One region of the Kosakonia pseudosacchari genome, then DNA from elsewhere that is predicted to be linked to it. Evidence: predicted binding sites of a transcription regulator. Region 1 holds the regulator's gene; each other region holds the start of a gene.
The links. Region 1 encodes PhoB, which activates phosphate uptake and scavenging genes when phosphate is short. Its sites were predicted from a motif close to CTGTCATAAAACTGNCNNAT; they were not measured.
Positions count from the first base shown of each region.

Region 1 (3,713 bases):
CCAGCACAAGGCGGCGGGCGAAGACCTCTTCGACTTTTAATTCGTTTAAGGTTTCGCGTAACTCGCCGGAGAGAATGCGTTCGCGTTGCTCACGGCTGCGGCGCACCAGCAGCACTTCGACTGGCAAAGCTTCTGTCACCTGCTGGATTTTGCGCTGCATATCTGCCAGATATTCATGGCTTTCGATTTCGATATCCAGCCATACGGTCTGCTCTGTGGGCGCATCGCGCCACCGTTCTAACTGACGGCAAATTTCCGCGAAATCGCCTTTTATCACCGCTAGCGGCTGAGTTTCCGGAACCTCCAGCGCCGTGACATCGGCGAGTTTACCTTCGGCGAAGGTCACCAGATTGACGCTTTTGCTTTTCCCGGTTTCATCAAAACTTAATGCAATCGGCGAGCCGCAGTAGCGGATATGCTCGAGGCCGCCAATCTTCTGCGCCCGGTGAATGTGGCCGAGCGCGAGGTAATCCACCGGTGGAAAATTTTGCGCAGGGAAAGCGTCTAACGTGCCGATATAAATATCACGTACCGCGTCACTTTTACTGGCACCCACCGTGGTTAAATGGCCGCTGGCGATAATCGGCAGTGGTTTGTCACCGCGCAGTTCACAGGCCTGAGAAAATTGCTGTTGATAGTAATCGGTGATCGCCGCCAGCAAATGCTGCTGTTTTTGTTGTCCGGAAAGCCCCGCCTGGCTCACGGTAATATCGCGCGGGCGTAAAAACGGCACCGGGCAAAATACCGCACCGGGTTCGCCATCGCGGCGATAGAGCCAGAACGGCTGGGTGCCTGCACTGGCCACCACGGTGGTTTTCAGGTAGGCAAGGATCGCTTTTGATTCATTCAGCGTGGCCACGGAATCGTGGTTTCCCGCCAGCACGATAAGCTGGCAGCCCGTCTGCTGGAGTTTGACCACAAAGCGGTTGTAAAGCTCGCGGGCGTAGCTTGGCGGGGAACCGGTATCGAAAATATCGCCTGCGACAATAATGGCATCCACCTGATGCGTTTCGGCGGCGGCGAGCAGCCAGTCGAGAAAAGCGTCATGTTCGGCGGCGCGGTTTTTACTGTAGAAGTTTTGACCCAGATGCCAGTCTGAAGTGTGAATGATGCGCATAGCGGTTCCGTGGCGAAAAAGCGTAAAGCCGATTATAAACATTAAGCAGATGAGGGACATAACCGAACGCAAATTTGCGTTGTCACACGGCCACCGCACGGGTCATATAGCGGTCATCTTATTCATAAATCTGTCATAAAACTGACGCATAATGGCGCCGCTACATATACTGACGACTTAATTAAAACAGGGCGAATTATGGCGAGACGAATTCTGGTCGTAGAAGATGAAGCACCGATCCGTGAAATGGTGTGCTTCGTGCTCGAGCAAAATGGTTTTCAACCGGTGGAAGCTGAAGATTATGACAGCGCGGTGAACCAACTTAACGAACCCTGGCCCGACCTGGTTTTACTGGACTGGATGCTGCCTGGCGGTTCTGGCATTCAGTTTATTAAACATCTTAAACGCGAAGCGATGACCCGTGATATTCCGGTGATGATGCTGACCGCGCGCGGGGAGGAAGAGGATCGCGTTCGCGGTCTGGAAACGGGGGCGGACGATTACATTACCAAGCCATTTTCACCGAAAGAGCTGGTCGCGCGCATTAAAGCCGTGATGCGCCGTATTTCACCGATGGCGGTGGAAGAGGTGATTGAAATGCAGGGGCTGAGCCTCGATCCTTCCTCGCACCGCGTGATGACCGGTGAGAATCCGCTGGATATGGGACCGACAGAGTTTAAACTCTTACACTTCTTTATGACGCACCCGGAACGGGTTTATAGCCGCGAACAGCTGCTGAACCACGTATGGGGAACCAACGTTTACGTTGAAGACAGAACCGTGGACGTGCATATTCGCCGTCTGCGCAAAGCGCTGGAACACAGCGGCCACGATCGTATGGTGCAAACAGTGCGCGGCACGGGATATCGTTTTTCGACCCGTTTCTGAAATTTGACAGGAGTGTGACGCGTGCTGGAACGGCTGTCATGGAAAAGGCTGGTGCTGGAGCTCCTCCTTTGTTGTATCCCCGCCTTTATTCTCGGCGCGATTTTCGGTTACCTGCCCTGGTTTTTGTTCGCCGCGGTAACCGGGTTGCTGATCTGGCATTTCTGGAATTTACTGCGTCTTTCCTGGTGGTTGTGGGTCGATAAAAGCATGACGCCGCCGCCGGGCACGGGAAGCTGGGAGCCGCTACTTTACGGGCTACACCAGATGCAGATGCGTAACAAAAAGCGCCGCCGCGAACTGGGAAATTTGATCAAACGCTTTCGCAGCGGTGCGGAATCGCTGCCGGATGCGGTGATCCTTACCACTGAAGAAGGGGCGATTTTCTGGTGTAACGGTCTTGCGCAGCAGATGCTGGGGCTGCGCTGGCCGGACGATAACGGCCAGAATATCCTTAACTTATTACGCTACCCCGAATTCACTAAATACATCAGGAACCAGGAGTTTGGCCGACCTCTGCATCTGGTGCTCAATAATGGGCGGCATCTTGAGATCCGCGTCATGCCCTACAGCGAGCAACAGCTGCTGATGGTGGCGCGCGACGTGACGCAAATGCACCAGCTGGAAGGCGCGCGGCGTAACTTTTTCGCTAACGTCAGCCATGAACTGCGCACGCCGTTAACGGTGCTGCAGGGCTACCTGGAGATGATGCAGGAGCAAACGCTGGAAGGGGCGCCGCGCGAAAAAGCGCTGCACACCATGCGTGAGCAAACGTCGCGGATGGAAGGGCTGGTGCGTCAGTTACTCACGCTGTCGAAAATTGAAGCCGCGCCGACGCTGCCGCCAAACGAAACCATTGATGTGCCGATGATGCTGCGGGTCGTCGAGCGTGAAGCGCAAACCCTCAGTCTGCAAAAGCACACCTTCAGTTTTGAAGTGGATAACACGCTTAAAGTGCTTGGTAACGAAGAGCAATTGCGCAGCGCAATCTCAAATCTGGTGTATAACGCCGTCAACCACACGCCAGCGGGTACGCACGTTATTGTGCGCTGGCAGCATGTCCCGCAGGGGGCGGAATTTAGCGTGGAAGATAACGGACCGGGCATTGCCGCAGAACATATTCCGCGCCTGACCGAACGTTTCTACCGGGTGGATAAAGCCCGCTCGCGGCAAACCGGCGGCAGCGGTCTTGGGTTGGCGATTGTCAAACACGCGGTGAATCACCACGAAAGCCGCCTTGATATTGTCAGTGAACCGGGCAAGGGCACCCGTTTTAGCTTTGTTCTGCCGGAACGTCTGGTTGCCAAAAAAGCCGCTTCCTGAAGGTCCTGTCAGCATATCTTTCCAGCGGCCTGCGAAAACAGGCCGCTTTCCCGCACCGTCTACCGCCGCTGAAACGTATTTTGTACGTCTGTTGATTTTTTGTTCGCATGATCAGCCATGTGTTTTTCTGATAAATAGAGTATTTAACTGCTTGTTTTTTGCAATGCAGCATAACAATCTGGTTTTGCGATCCCACCTTGCCTTTAAACGTTATAAGCGTTTAAATTGCGCCCCATACATTGTCAGACCGACTGTGTTCACGTGGTAAATCGAAAAACTATTCTTCGCCACGTTGTAGATAAAGCATTTCCCGCTGAATTTTCACGCAATTGGCGTTTTATTGTTCGGTCGGGAAAGGCCAATAATTCATCACTTTACGACACCACAT
Region 1 is NZ_CP063425.1:1,059,840-1,063,552, forward strand. It holds gene sbcD (exonuclease subunit SbcD) at 1-1,117, opposite strand, end outside; gene phoB (phosphate response regulator transcription factor PhoB) at 1,316-2,005, shown strand; gene phoR (phosphate regulon sensor histidine kinase PhoR) at 2,027-3,325, shown strand.

Region 2 (3,713 bases), 480 kb from region 1:
GGATTTTTTTTGCCTGCAATTTACTTCAGATATTACCGCTTACTGCGCGTATCGAAGAGATCCGTGCCGAGATGGTTATAGTCAACTTTCTGTAATTTAAAGTTGGTAATGTACGCTGGCCCGGCTTTTTGCTCGGACATAAAACGGTAAGGATTTTTAATCTGCTCTGCGCTAATCCCCGTCCACTGCGAAAAGAAGCTCAAAAAGTCGTTCGCTGAACGGCGCGCTTTAATCACCCGATGTTTGGTATCGTCGCTGGAAATCACCATAAACGGCACCTGGAAGTCCTGCTGGAAAGTATCAGCATGCGCCAGGTACTGCACCTCTTTCCCGCGTTCTTTAATCGCCAGTCCATGATCCGAGAAGTAAACCATCGAGAAACTTTCGCCGGCATTGACCAGTTGCGAATACATTTTTCCGAGGAAATCATCGGTCTGCGTGATGGAATAGAGGTAGCAGGAGGTCTCTTTTGACTGCACAAACTCGTTGTACTTGCCGCCGGTGCGATCGCAGGCCTGCGGGTGCGAGCCCATCAAATGCAGCACAATCAGCTGCGGCTGAGTGCGTTTTGTGCTCAGCACCTGGCTGGTGAGTTTTAACAGATCTTCGTCGCGCGTGTTTTTATCTGCTTCGAAGTCGCCGTGTTTCAAAAACTGCACTTCATCAGCACGCTTCGCGATACTGGCGATGGCCGTGTCATATTCGCCAATTTGTCCCTGATTAGAGAACCACCACGTCTGGAAACCGGCACGGTTAGCCAGCGTGACAAAATTATCCTGATACTGCGGTTTGTCTTCCACCACACGGTTTAACGTCAGCCCAAGGGATTTTTGTGTTGAACCGCTCGCGGAAATGTAATCCATAAACAGCGTGCCGTTTACCTGGCTGGCAAACGGGGTGTTATTCCAGTGACCGCCAAAAGCGCCCAGCGCGTCGCGGCGTGCACTTTCGCCAATCACCACCACGTAAGTATGGTATTTCGGTTTCACCGCCAGCACAGTCCAGGTGTCTTTCACACTGGCGAGCGCGGCCATATTTTTCTGTTCTTCTTTGACGACATAGTAGTTAAACGCCACATCGCGCACGAAACGAAGCACCGGAACACCGGTATCAATGATCCTGAATTCGTACCCTTTGAAATGGTTTTGCACCGGGCCAATAAAATAAGAAGCGATGCACACAATCGTGCCCAGCGTGTCCCATTTCAGCCACGGCGTGGAACGCTCGATTATCCGCCGGCGCAGCGAAATAACGCCCAGCGCAAAAATGAATACGCCGATAGCGTAGTGATACCACGGGAAGATAGTCAGAATTTCCGTCGACTCTTCCATATTGGTCGACAGCAGCGCCAGCAGCGTATTGAAGTTTGGCGCGCCATATGCCCGGCCAAACGGGAAATAACAGGCGGCAACCAGCGAGATAATCCCGATAACGGTTTTTTGCGCGCGAGGCGCATGACGCCAGAGAATCATCAGAGCGCAGGTTAAAAGAACCGCATACATCACGCTAAATTCATAACCCAGAGCGAAGTTAATCAACATCGATTGTAAAAAGTAGAAACCCGTCCACGGGTTGAGCGTCTGGCTGCGAAAGGCAACGGATTCTTTAAGGATTAGGCTCATAGATTACTGTCATGAAAACGCCATGTGCTCACCCTGGCGTTAAGGGTCAAAACCTGCCGGACAGTGCGTGTGAAGAGGGGAGGGGGTCCGCATCTGCGAGCCGCAATTTGTGCAGGGCAGCGCAAAGATAGAGCGAGGCGCGACGAAGGTCAACAGGGGCTAAGCGGTTGTTTTGAGAGAATGATTGCAAATCCAGCAAAAATACGCGGATTTTTAGACGAATTAGCCAGTATGGCGGGGGATTGTGACAGAAAAATGAAGCGGCGTACCGCGACGCCGCATTAGTGAGAAGATTTGTCGGAGTCCTGCTGCGGTTTGCCGGTAATGATATCGGACAACATATTCAGCAGCATTAAACGGACTTTAAAGGGAGAGTGACTAAACACGCGCATACACCTCTTGAACTCATTCATCGTTACCTCCTGCCATTTTCAGACCCTTCGTTCCATGAAGGGTGAACGCATTACATACAGATATAGCACAGGCTATGTTCTATAGCTATGGCTAAGACGTTAATTTTTTGTGCTGATTCACGGATGGTTTACAATGGCGCTTCTCTTATATGATGCTGCACAGGTGTCACACCTTCAGAGGAAGCACAATGAACCGTCGCGCAGGTAAGCAAACAATAAAAAAAGTGACGCTGGTAAATGTAGAAGAGCACGTTGAAGGCTTTCGTCAGGTGCGTGAAGCGCATCGTCGCGAGCTGATCGATGATTATGTTGAACTGATTTCGGATTTGATCCGCGAAGTGGGCGAAGCCCGCCAGGTGGATATGGCCGCCCGTCTTGGTGTATCACAACCGACGGTTGCTAAAATGTTAAAAAGACTGGCGACAGTGGGCTTAATTGAACAGATCCCCTGGCGCGGCGTTTTTTTAACTGCGGAAGGCGAGAGGCTGGCGCAGGAGAGCCGCGAGCGGCACCAAATCGTCGAAAGCTTCCTGCTGGTGCTGGGCGTGAGCCCGGAAATTGCGCGCCGCGATGCCGAAGGTATGGAACACCACGTTAGCCAGGAAACGCTCGACTGTTTCCGCCGCTTCACTCTGCAACACGAGCAATCACCCGAATGACTATGCCCCTCATTCGCGCCCTTGCGCGCGATCGCTTCCTGCATCTGTTACTGCTTATTGGAATTGCGTTGTGCTTTTTTGTTCCCTTTGCACCCAAAACCTGGCCAGGGGCGATTGACTGGCACACCATTATTACTCTCAGCGGCCTGATGCTGCTAACCAAAGGGGTCGAGCTGAGCGGTTATTTTGATGTGATTGGACGGCGTATGGTGCGTCGTTTTCATCATCAGCGTCGGCTGGCGATGTTTATGGTGTTGGCTGCGGCGCTCCTCTCCACCTTTCTCACCAATGATGTGGCGCTGTTTATTGTGGTGCCGCTGACCATCACGCTGAAAAAACTGTGCGAAATTCCGGTTAACCGGCTGATCATTTTTGAAGCGCTGGCGGTAAATGCCGGGTCGTTATTAACGCCTATCGGAAACCCGCAAAACATTCTTATCTGGGGACGCTCTGGTCTCTCTTTTCCTGCGTTCATCTGGCAGATGTCGCCGCTGGCGCTGGCAATGATGGTGACGCTGCTGGTGTTGTGCTGGTTCTGTTTTCCGAAAAAGGCGCTTAACTACCACAGCGGCGCGCAAACGCCAGACTGGCAGCCCCGTCTGGTGTGGAGTTGCCTCGGTTTCTACATAATCTTTATTACCGCCCTGGAGCTGAAACAGGAGCTGTGGGGGCTGGCCATTGTCGCCTTCGGGTTCCTGCTGCTGGCGCGCCGGGTTGTGCTGAGCGTGGACTGGACGCTATTGCTGGTCTTTATCGCCATGTTTATTGATGTCCACCTGCTTATTCAGTTGCCTGCGCTGCATTCGGTGTTGAGCAGTGCCAGCCAGTTGTCACCTTCAGGTTTGTGGTTGACGGCCATCGGCCTGTCGCAATTTATCAGTAACGTGCCCGCGACCATTTTGCTGCTCAATTATGTCCCGCCGGATACGCTGCTGGCCTGGGCGGTGAATGTTGGCGGCTTTGGTTTGCTGCCCGGTTCACTGGCCAATCTTATCGCGCTGCGTATGGCAAACGATCGC
Region 2 is NZ_CP063425.1:1,538,703-1,542,415, forward strand. It holds gene IP581_RS07170 (phosphoethanolamine transferase) at 33-1,622, opposite strand; gene mntS (manganase accumulation protein MntS) at 1,904-2,035, opposite strand; gene mntR (manganese-binding transcriptional regulator MntR) at 2,224-2,694, shown strand; gene IP581_RS07185 (anion transporter) at 2,691-3,713, shown strand, end outside.
Region 2: IP581_RS07170 (phosphoethanolamine transferase) is a predicted target of PhoB. The motif match lies at 1,629-1,648, and genes of this name have one in related genera.

Region 3 (3,713 bases), 1.8 Mb from region 1:
TTAATCTTTTCGATTGTTTTATCAACGACTTGTTATACAAGTTTTTTACTCACTGGCGCGCGGCTGTGTAATTCGTAAGCTGCTGATTACGGCAGCAATCGTGGCGAGCGTTCCTGCAAGTAGCAACGAGGTATGCGTCCCATGCGTTTCAAAGAGATTAAACATCAACGCTACCAGTGCGGCACCGGAGCTTTGCCCCAGTAAACGCGCCGTACCCAGCATGCCACTGGCACCGCCACTGCGCTGGCGCGGTGCGGCAGTAATGATCGTGTGGTTGTTGGGCGATTGAAACAGGCCGAAACCCGCACCGCATAACGCCATTCGCCAGATGATTTCAATATCTGTCGGTGCCGATGGAAGCAGTGCTAGTGCAAATAACCCGCCCGCCATCATGACCATTCCTAACCCACCCAGAAGCCCGGCATGTACACGCTCAATCAGATATCCGGCCAGCGGAGCCATTACCATTGTCGCCAGCGGCCAGGGCGTTAACAGCAAACCCGTTTCCACTTCACTGCGCCCAAGCACCGTCTGCAAGAAGAAGGGCAGGGAAACCAGAGCCAGCATCTGCGCGCAAAATGAACAAACAGAGGTGCCAATCGACAGGGAAAAAAGCGGGATCCGCAATAAATCAACCGGTAATAAAGGCACCGGTAATTTCAGCTGCCGGCGAACAAAAAGTGAACCGATGAGCAACAATGCGACCAATTCCACTAACACTAACGTCATGGATTGTCCCTGAGCGAAGCTGCTAAGTGCAGTGATTAACAGGCCGAATGTCAGCGCATTCATCACCGCGCTGGGCAGGTCAAATTTAGGTTTTGCACTGCGTGTCGCATTGGGGGGTAAGTATTTTACTGCCAGCAGCAAAGCGAGAATACCCAGAGGCACATTGATCAGGAATAACCATTGCCAGGAGGCAACAGAAAGAATAGCCGCTGCAATGGTTGGCCCTGCTGCGGATGATACGGCAACAACGAAGGAGTTAATGCCCATGCCGCGCCCCAGGCTGCGATAGGGATAAATCAGCCGAATGAGCGCAGTATTGACGCTCATCAGCGCCGCACCGCCAAAGCCCTGCGCAACACGCGCCAATGTTAAGGTCAATAACGAGTCGGAAAGCGCGCAGAGTAATGAGGTAAGCGTAAAGAGCACCAGTCCGCATTGATAAACCCGGCGATAACCAAACATATCGCCAAGGAATGAAAGGGTTAGTAGTGAAACGACAATGGCAATTTGATAGGCGTTAACGATCCAGATTGAACTCGCAGCGGAAGCATTCAGATCCCGTGCAATGGTCGGTAGAGCAACGTTAGCAATTGCACCGTCAAGCACGGCCATGGCGATGCCAAGAATAATTGTCAGAATTGCGCCGTAACGCTGTGGAATGGGCAAGCCATCAAAGGAAGATTTATCCATGGAAATTTCAGGGTTAATGTCACAAAGTTATTTGTATAATAATTCTATCATTGGCATTCCGGTTTTATGTCGCAGATTTGTAACGAAGTTGACAAACGCACATTGCGGTGACCGGATGACGAATTTATAATAAAAACCGATTCTGAATTTTATAAAACACAGGCGATGAGGTGATTAATGGCAATCGCAGATTTGGACAAGCAGCCAGATTCTGTCTCTTCTGTATTGAAGGTATTTGGCATTCTGCAGGCGCTCGGAGAAGAGCGTGAAATCGGCATCACCGAGCTTTCGCAGCGTGTCATGATGTCGAAAAGCACCGTCTATCGCTTTTTGCAAACCATGAAATCGTTAGGTTATGTCGCGCAGGAAGGGGAGTCTGAAAAATATTCCCTGACGCTGAAGCTTTTTGAGCTTGGTGCGCGGGCATTGCAAAACGTTGATTTGATCCGCAGCGCGGATATCCAAATGCGCGAGCTTTCTCGTCTGACGAAAGAGACCATCCACCTGGGCGCGCTGGATGAAGATAGTATCGTCTACATTCATAAAATTGATTCAATGTACAATCTGCGTATGTATTCACGCATTGGTCGCCGTAACCCGCTGTACAGTACTGCGATTGGTAAAGTCCTGCTGGCATGGCGCGATCGTGAGGAAGTGCAGCAGATTCTCGAAGGTGTAGAGTATAAGCGCAGCACTGAGCGCACTATCACCAGCACCGAAGATCTGTTGCCGATGCTGGATATTGTGCGTCAGCAGGGGTATGGCGAAGACAACGAAGAACAGGAAGAAGGCTTACGCTGTATTGGCGTACCGGTTTTTGACCGTTTCGGTGTGGTGATTGCTGGTTTAAGTATTTCTTTCCCGACATTGCGCTTTTCGGAAGAACGCCTGCATGAGTACGTTGAAATGTTGCACAATGCCGCGCGTAAAATTTCCGAACAGATGGGTTATAACGACTATCCGTTCTGAATGAAGACAAAAAAGCCGCCTGAAAAGGCGGCTTTTTCTTGTGTAAAGGGTTAGCCGTTATCGACTACGGTATCGCTTTTGCGCAACAGCGGGCAGTTTGCCAGACCAAAAAAACCATTACTGGAATGCACATATTGTGCGGTGCTGGTGCCTCGTGCAGTAGCATATTTACATTGCAAGCCCAGCCCAGCCGCGTTTTCCGTACTGTTAATCAGCACCCCGTAACCGCTCAGCAAGAGCCCAATCCACAGCAGCGCCACAATGATAACGCTTCGTATGAGTGTACGCATATTTGCTCCTTGCATATCGGTAGACTTTATCACAAGGCTACGGTATTTACCTGGTGAAACAAGTCCAGCATTCCTAAAAATACCGAAAGGAGATACAGTTAGTCGCGGTTTAAGGAAGCCATGATAACCTGGTTACACCTTGCAACGTATCGGAGAGTGGAGTGAGAAAATATAGATGGCTGATTCTGGCTGCCGTATTGGTAGTCTGCCTGCTGCTCTGGACTCAAATGCTTAACGTGATGTGTGATCAAGATGTACAATTCTTCAGCGGCATCTGCGTCATCAATAAATTCATCCCCTGGTAGTGGCATTTTTTCAGTGAGAGATTTCCTTCCTTGACGTCAGTGGTAGAATGCCGCGTCTATATTGAGGTGGTGAAATGAACGAAGTTTTAAATTCAGGCGCGATCAACCTTGCGTCAATAGTCCTTTCTTTGGTGGTTCTGCTTGTCGGTCTGGTTTTGTGGTTCTTTATCAATCGAGCCAGTTCGCGCACGAATGAACAAATTGAGTTGCTCGAAGCGCTGCTGGATCAGCAAAAACGACAAAATGCGCTGCTGCGCCGCTTGTGCGAGTCTAATGAACCCGAAAAAGACGAAGCGGTTGAGCCAGTAAAAGCGCAAGAAAAAGGCGATGATGATTTCATTCGCCTGGTCGCAGAGCGCTAACCTGCCCGGGAGTGCGAGATGGTGTGGAGAAACCCCTGGTATAATCCTGCAATCTCGCACCATACGCCGGAAGGTTTTACCAACTCGGCATCTGTCGCCCATCAACCCGGAGATGTTAAGCGCTGGCGAAAAGAGCGGCAGGCCGCCGGCCTTCCCAGACCACCTTCCTGCGGTTACCCAGGATTTATCGAACAGTGGTGGCAAAAAGCTAATGTTGTTGGCGAGGAAGATTGCCTCTGGTGGTTAGGCCATGCCAGTATGCTTTTGCGTCTTCAGGGTCAATATCTTCTCACAGATCCCATCTTTTCCCGTCGTGCCTCACCTGTAAGTTTTGCAGGTCCACAACGTCATACACCGACAGCGCTCTC
Region 3 is NZ_CP063425.1:2,851,815-2,855,527, reverse strand. It holds gene IP581_RS13430 (MFS transporter) at 46-1,419, opposite strand; gene kdgR (DNA-binding transcriptional regulator KdgR) at 1,597-2,388, shown strand; gene IP581_RS13420 (YobH family protein) at 2,439-2,678, opposite strand; gene mgrB (PhoP/PhoQ regulator MgrB) at 2,840-2,983, shown strand; gene IP581_RS13410 (YebO family protein) at 3,058-3,345, shown strand; gene IP581_RS13405 (MBL fold metallo-hydrolase) at 3,364-3,713, shown strand, end outside.
Region 3: kdgR (DNA-binding transcriptional regulator KdgR) is a predicted target of PhoB. The motif match lies at 1,486-1,505, and genes of this name have one in related genera.

Region 4 (3,713 bases), 2.2 Mb from region 1:
AAACCCAGCGTGTGAATTCGCTTTCACGCAGCGCATCGCCCCAGGCGATGGGTTGAATACCTTTCCAGCGTTCATTGAGAAAACCGGTCAGTTGATGCAGAGATTCACTTTCGGTCGTGACATGCAGGCGATTAAGCAACCCGGCGGCGCGGCAGGCGCACAGCTCGCCCTGGCAGGTGCCCATCCCGACGCGTGTGCGGCGGCGCAAATCAAGCAGCGAATGGACATTGAGGTTCTCGACTGCGTACTGCACTTCCCCGGCGGTGACGGCTTCACATTCGCAGACCAGGCTGCGGTTATGTCTGTCGCTGCCAAGCCAGGCTGGCGTACGGTCGCCGTGGCGATAGACCGCCGACCCACGTAGCGGTGTCGGCAGGGAGATAATTTTTTTGAGCGCCTGTTCGGTCGGCTCGCGGGAGCCGGGCAGCGGCGCGGTGGCGGTGGTGCAAGGGGCATGATGATTGAGCTTGCGACAGACGGCATCCGTCGCCCATTCGGCCATCAGCCGGTAAGTCATCAGCTTGCCGCCGGTGATAGTGATAAAACCTTCCAGCCCGTCGCGCTGTGCGTGATCCAGCAACACAATGCCCCGGCTGACATTGCGCCCGCTCGGGTCATCATCGCTGGCGACCAGCGGCCGCACACCGGCGTAAGCACGCAGGATGCGCGTTTTCGCCATCACCGGCGCCAGTTTTTCCCCTTCACGCAGCAGAATATCCACTTCGTCAGGCGTGACGCGCAGGTTATCGATGTCGGCGTAATCAATATGTGTTGAGGTGGTACCAATCAGTGAGATGGTGTCGCCAGGCACCAGAATATCGGCGTCGGCGGGTTTGCGGCAGCGGTTGATGACGTGCTGGTTAATGCGGTGATCGAGGATCAGCAACGCGCCTTTCGCCGGGAACATGCGGATCGTCAGGTCGGCATATTCGGCTATGCGCTGCCCCCAGATCCCGGCGGCATTCACCACCACTGGCGCATGGAGTTCCTGGGTTTCCCCGCTGGCAGGGTGATAAAGGCGCACACCGCTCACCGTGTCGCCATGGCGGATCAGCCCGCACACTTCGTGCCCGGTGAGGATTTTTGCACCGTGCTCGCGGGCGTCCAGCATATTGCTGGCGGTGAGCCGGAAAGGGTCTACCGTGCCGTCCGGCACGCGTACCGCGCCGATCAGCGCCGGGTTGACGCTGGGCTCCATGCGCAGCGCTTTCTGCGGTGATATAGCCTGCGCCGGGATCCCCGCTTGCAGGCAGGCGTCAATAAACTGGCTTTGATACACCATGTCATCTTCCGGCAGGGTAATAAACAGGCCGTCTGTCGGTTCGATACAGTGGCGGGCGATACGTTTGAGGATCTGATTTTCGGCAATACATTCACGCGCTGATTCGTTATCGGTCACCGCGTAACGCGCGCCGCTGTGCAGCAGGCCATGGTTACGGCCGGTCGCGCCGGTGGCGATATCGTGGCGTTCAAGCAGCACCACGCGCAAGCCGCGCAGGGCGCAGTCGCGAGCGATGCCTGCGCCGGTCGCGCCGCCGCCGATAATAATCACATCGTAGTCACTGGGGTTGCGCATGTTCGCGTCCTTCTGGTCGACGTTCCTTAGCAACCATTTAGCCATACTATGATTGTGGTTTGTTTGATATCGCGCATATTCGAGCAAAAAACGAAAGTGAAACGCGCTTTAATGCGTGAAGTTAGATGTTTGTCATATTTCTGTAACAATATATGCGACAACTCATTCTCTCTGGTTAAAACTTTCACTACAATCCGCCGCGAATAACTCTGGTTATGTTCGTTTTCACTCATTAATGAAAGATATGAGTCTTACCGCGCCACGGAGGCCGCTATGTTGAGTATTTTTAGACCTGCCCCCCATCAATCGCGTCTGCCCGATGCGCAAATCGATCCGCTGTACCGGCGGTTGCGCTGGCAGATTTTCCTCGGGATCTTCTTCGGTTATGCCGCCTACTATCTGGTGCGTAAGAACTTTGCGCTGGCAATGCCGTATTTAGTCGAACAGGGCTTTTCCCGTGGCGATTTGGGGTTTGCGCTGTCCGGTATCTCCATTGCCTACGGCTTTTCGAAATTTATTATGGGCTCGGTGTCGGATCGCTCGAATCCGCGCGTCTTCCTGCCCGCCGGGTTAATTCTGGCGGCAGCGGTGATGCTGGTTATGGGCTTCGTGCCGTGGGCCACCTCCAGCATCATGGTCATGTTTGTGCTGCTATTCCTGTGCGGCTGGTTCCAGGGCATGGGCTGGCCGCCGTGTGGGCGCACCATGGTGCACTGGTGGTCGCAAAAAGAGCGTGGCGGCATTGTGTCGGTATGGAACTGCGCGCATAACGTCGGCGGCGGTATTCCTCCGCTGCTGTTCCTGCTGGGGATGGCGTGGTTTAACGACTGGCACGCGGCGCTGTATATGCCGGCGTTTGCCGCGATTCTGGTGGCGATTATTGCCTTCGCGCTGATGCGTGATACCCCGCAATCGTGCGGTCTGCCGCCGATTGAAGAGTACAAAAACGACTACCCGGATGACTATAACGAAAAGCATGAGCAGGAGCTGACCGCTAAGCAGATTTTCATGCAGTACATTCTGCCCAACAAGCTGCTGTGGTATATCGCGGTGGCTAACGTCTTTGTATATCTGCTGCGCTACGGCATTCTCGACTGGTCGCCAACCTACCTGAAAGAGGTGAAACACTTCGCGCTGGATAAATCCTCGTGGGCCTATTTCTTCTATGAATACGCGGGCATCCCCGGCACGCTGCTGTGCGGCTGGATGTCGGATAAAGTCTTCCGTGGCAATCGTGGCGCAACGGGCGTGTTCTTTATGACGCTGGTGACCATTGCGACGATCGTTTACTGGCTGAACCCGGCGGGGAACCCGGGCGTGGACATGGCCTGCATGATTGTCATCGGCTTTCTGATTTATGGCCCGGTGATGTTGATTGGTTTGCATGCGCTGGAGCTGGCACCGAAAAAAGCGGCGGGTACGGCGGCGGGCTTTACCGGCTTGTTTGGCTATCTTGGCGGTTCTGTTGCCGCCAGCGCCATTGTTGGCTATACCGTTGATTTCTTCGGCTGGGATGGCGGCTTTATGGTGATGATTGGCGGCAGCATTCTGGCAGTGTTACTGCTGGTTATCGTGATGATCGGTGAGAAACGCCACCATGCCGACGTGCTGGCGCGTCGCAGCTAACAGGGAGCACTGATGAAAACCACTTTCACCCGTATGACTTCAAGCCTGCTGCTGGCAGGCGCGTTAACCAGCCAGGCGCTGGCCGCCGATAAAATTGTTATCGCCCACCGTGGCGCCAGCGGTTATTTGCCGGAACATACCTTACCGGCGAAGGCGATGGCCTATGCGCAGGGCGCGGATTTCCTTGAACAAGACCTGGTGATGACCAAAGACGACCAGCTGGTCGTTCTGCATGATCACTATCTCGACCGCGTGACGGATGTCGCGGAGCGCTTCCCGCAGCGCGCGCGTAAAGACGGGCGTTATTACGCCATCGACTTTACGCTTGATGAAATTCGCTCGCTGAAGTTTACCGAAGGATTCGAGCTGGAAAAGGGCAAGAAAGTGCAGGTCTATCCGGGCCGTTTCCCGATGGGTAAATCCGATTTCCGCATTCATACCTTTGAAGAGGAGATCGAGTTTGTGCAGGGGCTGAACCACTCAACCGGCAAAAACATCGGTATTTACCCGG
Region 4 is NZ_CP063425.1:3,291,088-3,294,800, reverse strand. It holds gene glpA (anaerobic glycerol-3-phosphate dehydrogenase subunit A) at 1-1,576, opposite strand, end outside; gene glpT (glycerol-3-phosphate transporter) at 1,850-3,202, shown strand; gene glpQ (glycerophosphodiester phosphodiesterase) at 3,215-3,713, shown strand, end outside.
Region 4: glpT (glycerol-3-phosphate transporter) is a predicted target of PhoB. The motif match lies at 1,706-1,725, and genes of this name have one in related genera.